2 regions of the Massilia sp. genome follow, and region 1 is predicted to be linked to the other one. Evidence: predicted binding sites of a transcription regulator. Region 1 holds the regulator's gene; the other holds the start of a gene.
What was found. The regulator sigma-54, encoded in region 1, starts transcription at its own class of promoters, with help from an activator protein. The targets are predictions, from matches to a motif close to TGGCANGNAANCTGCTTT.
Positions count from the first base shown of each region.

Region 1 (2,199 bases):
CGCCGTGCTCGAACTGCAGCGCAACGAGGACGGCAAGGCGCTGGGCAAGGACCAGATCAACGAGCGCCTCGACACCCTGCTGGCCGAACTGCAGATCGAGAAGCTGCGCGAGAACCCGGCGCTGTCGCTGTCGGGCGGCGAGCGGCGCCGCGTCGAGATCGCGCGCGCGCTCGCGACCAATCCGCGTTTCGTGCTGCTCGACGAACCCTTCGCCGGCGTCGATCCGATCGCGGTGATCGAGATCCAGCGCATCGTGCGCTTCCTGAAGGAGCGCAACATCGGCGTCCTGATCACCGACCACAACGTGCGCGAGACGCTCGGCATCTGCGACCGCGCCTACATCATCAACCAGGGCGCCGTGCTGGCCTCGGGCCGCCCTGACGACATCATCGCCAACGAGTCGGTGCGGCGCGTGTATCTCGGCGAGCATTTCAGGATGTAATCAAGAGCACCAGGCATGAAACAGTCCCTGCAGTTACGCACCTCGCAGCACCTGGCGCTCACGCCACAGCTGCAGCAGTCGATCCGCCTGTTGCAGCTGTCCACGCTCGAACTGCACCAGGAGATCGAGCAGATCCTGCACGACAACCCGCTGCTCGAACGGCTCGACGATCCGCTCGACCGTTCGGTGCGGCTGCTGGCCGACGGCGCGATCAATACCGCGCCGGCCAATGGCGACGCGCCGGCCGCGCAGCCGGGTGCGGAGGGACAGGACGGCGCCAAGGGCGAGCACGAAGGCGCGGACGGCGAGGACCACGGCGAGCGGGGCGATGCCGACATGGACTGGGGCGGTGAAGGCGGCGGCGCGCGTAGCGGCGACGACGAGGATGGCCGCCCGCAGCTGGAAGCCGACGGCGTCACGCTGCGCGAACACCTGGCCGAACAGATCCGGCTCACCGGCTGCAGCCTGCGCGACCGCGCGCTGGCCGAGCTGGTGATCGATGCGCTCGACGACAACGGCTACCTGGAAGAGCCGCTCGACGAGATCCATGCGCGCCTGCCGGAAGAACTCGAGATCGAGATGGACGAGCTGCGCTGCGCGCTGGCGCTGGTGCAGAGCCTGGACCCGGTGGGCGTGGGCGCGCGCAGCGCGGCCGAATGCCTGGCCCTGCAGATCCGCGGCATGCCGGGCGTGCCCCTGGTGACGCGGCGCCTCGCCTTGACGATCGTCGAAGGGTACCTGACCTGGTTCGCCCAGCGCGAATACACCAAGCTGAAAAAGGCGCTCGGCTGCGACGACGAAGACCTGCGCGAGGTGCAGGCCGTGGTGCGCCGATGCAATCCGCATCCGGGCGCGGCCTTCGGCTCGGGGGTCTCGGACTACGTGGTGCCGGACGTGATCGTGCGCCGCGCCAAGAACGGCTGGCAGGTAGCGCTGAACCCGGACGTCATGCCCAAGCTGCGCGTCAACTCGCTGTACGCGAACCTGCTCAAGCAGGGCAGGAGCGAGAGCCAGATGGGCGCGCAGCTGCAGGAAGCCAAGTGGCTGATCAAGAACATGCGCCAGCGCTTCGACACGATCCTGCGTGTTGCCGAGGCAATCGTCGAGCGCCAGCGCAACTTTTTCAGCCACGGCGCGGTTGCCATGCGCCCTCTTGTTTTGCGTGAGATAGCTGATACACTAGGCCTACACGAGAGCACGATCTCGCGTGTAACCACTCAGAAATACATGCTGACCCCGCACGGCATGTTCGAGCTGAAGTACTTCTTCGGAAGCCACGTCGCCACCGAAGCGGGGGGAGAAGCCTCCTCGACGGCGATCCGCGCGCTTATTGCGCAATTGACAGGAGCAGAAGACCCTAGGAATCCTCTATCCGACAGCAAGATCGCGGAGATGCTCGGGGAACAAGGTATGGTCATTGCGCGCCGGACGGTTGCCAAATACCGCGAAGCGCTCAAGATTCCGCCCGTCAGCCTCCGCAAATCCCTGTAAAGCACCTGCCCACTCTCACCTTGTGGCGCGGGCAGGGCACCTTCCCAAAGGAGTGTGTATGAACCTCACAATCAGCGGCCACCATCTCGAAGTCACCCCCGCCATCCGTGAATACGTTCAGAATAAGCTCGAGCGCATCACCCGCCATTTCGACCACGTGATCGACACCCACGTGTTCCTCGCCATTGATAACCTCACTGAAAAAGAAAAGCGGCAAAAGGCCGAGATCAACCTCCAGGTATCGGGCAAGATCCTGCACGTCGCAA
Region 1 covers NZ_JBKBOV010000021.1:55,322-57,520, forward strand. The annotation lists gene lptB (LPS export ABC transporter ATP-binding protein) at 1-442, shown strand, start outside; gene ACK4S9_RS12895 (RNA polymerase factor sigma-54) at 458-1,933, shown strand; gene hpf (ribosome hibernation-promoting factor, HPF/YfiA family) at 1,992-2,199, shown strand, end outside.

Region 2 (2,199 bases), on a different contig from region 1:
CGCCAGCGCGATCACCGACGCGCTGATGGAGCAGCGCCTGGCCAACATCCTGGCGCGCCGCGACCACCTGGAGAACTTCCTGGCGAGCCTGGCCGCGAACCCGAAACAGTTCACCGACTACGGCCCGCGCCTGGGAGAGATCAAGGCAAAGACCCTGGTGATCTGGGGCCGCGACGACCGCTTCGTGGCCATGGACACCGGACTGAAACTGATCGCCGGCATCCCGGACGCGCAGCTGCACGTCTTCAACCGCTGCGGCCACTGGGTCCAGTGGGAACACGCGGACGCGTTCAACCGCATGGTGCTGGACTTCCTGGTCCACTGAACAGTGATGCCGGCTTGACGTAGCGCCGGTTCGACGATGGATGGAGGAGCGGCGCGGCGGCAAACGGCGCGGCGCCGCGCCCTCCGCCAGGAAAGCCCTTGCTCTCCTGGGGATGCGGTTTGGAGCGGTTCAGTTCGGCTTGCGACGGCGCAGCGCCAGACCGGCCAGGCCGATCGCGAGCAGGCCCAGGCTGGCGGGTTCCGGCACGTCGGCGCTGCGCTCGAAATTGGTGGTGGTGGTGAGGCCGGCAATGGTCCACGAGATGTTGTCGACCGCACCGTTGTAGGCGCCCCAGCCGCTGCCCACGCCGGAGCTGAAACCGATGATCAGCGCGTTCGGCATGAACGCCTGCCAGTCGGCCAGGCTGCTGTCGAACGCGTATCCGTTGCCGTTGAGGTCGTATTCGCTGCCCAGGCCGAGGCTGAAATTCCACATCTTGGTGCTGGCGCTCACGGTATCGGACTGCCAAGCGTCGACCGGCACCGCGCCCGGGGTATTGTAGGAACGTTCGAAGACCAGTCCGCCACGGTCATTCGTGGTTGCGAGGTTGCCGTCCCGATCGAGCAGCACGCGCAGAGAAGGATGCAGGTTGGCAGCGGCGGCGCTGGTGGCGTCCCGATACCAGTCGTAGGACATCGACTGCAGCGTCGAGAACAGGCCGAGTGAGCTCGTCGACGCGTACAGGCTGCCGACCTTCACGGCGCCCGGCAGGTATTCGATGTCGGCCTTGCTGCCGGCTGGCGCGGTGAAGGACACCGAGCCGTTACCCGAACGCGGGTAGTCACCGTCGATTCCGATGACCGCATTCGAGCGCACATTGTTGTAATACCAGCCGCTGGTGCCGACCGCCTGGCCGCCGCCAGGGGAGCCGCCGGCGAAGGTGTAGGCGTCGCCGCCCGGACTATTGGCGGTGACGACGGTGGCGTGCGCCGCAGGCATGGTGAAGATGGCGGCAATGCCCAGCGCGGTAATGCGACTGATCGAGACTTTCATGATACCCCCGGTTGATTATAGGAATAGAACAGCGCTTATCTCATAGCAATAAGTATTCCAGGAACGACAACTGTCGCATAATCAGGTACTTACATCATCGTGGAACGCAGTTTATCCAGGATGTGTAAGTAACTCCGACAGGCGCCGGCCTGCCGGAGGGAGCGGCGCTGCATCAGCGCACGACCGGTAGCTCGATGTAGCTCTGGTTGCCGGCGTCGTGATGCACCGCGTTGTCCGCGATGACCCCGGCTTTCTCGCTTTCGTTCGGCCCGCCCGTGTTCAGGTTGCGCACGAACTTCGGGAAGTTGGACGAGGTGACCTCGACCCGGATGCGGTGGCCGGCGCCGAACTGGATCGCGGTGGCGATCGGGCTCGGGCGGATGGTCACGATTTCGCCCGGGGTCAAGGGCGCCGGCTGGTCGAAGCCGTTGCGGTAGCGCGCGCGGAAGATGGTGTCGCCGATGATCCAGGCGGTGCCGTCCGGGGCCACGTCGACCAGTTTCACCGCGAAGTCGGTGTCCTTCGCACTCGACGAGACCTTCAGCACCGCATCCACGAAGCCGGCCACGCTCACCGGTGCCGGCAGCGGATCGCTGGTGTAGACCAGCACGTCGCTGCGCGCCTCGACCGGCCGCTGGTCGAAGGCGCCCGGGACCACGATGCCGCCGTTGCAGCAGTCGCCGCCGCCGATGGTCTGCACCGGGTTCATCGGATCGTAGCGGTAGCGGTCGGCGGCCTCGTTCGCGCCCGGCGCCTCGGTCGTCAGGCGGCCGTCGCCGTACAGGGAATTGGCGCGCCCTCCGGAGCGCAGGTACAGGCGCATCGGCTTGGCCTTCTCGGGCGGCCAGGTGCCGGCGCTCTGCCAGCGGTTGGCGCCCATC
Region 2 covers NZ_JBKBOV010000033.1:5,645-7,843, forward strand. The annotation lists gene ACK4S9_RS16585 (alpha/beta fold hydrolase) at 1-325, shown strand, start outside; gene ACK4S9_RS16590 (PEP-CTERM sorting domain-containing protein) at 455-1,318, opposite strand; gene ACK4S9_RS16595 (CocE/NonD family hydrolase) at 1,491-2,199, opposite strand, start outside.
Region 2: the regulator sigma-54 is predicted to act here: its motif matches at 1,361-1,378, upstream of ACK4S9_RS16590 (PEP-CTERM sorting domain-containing protein).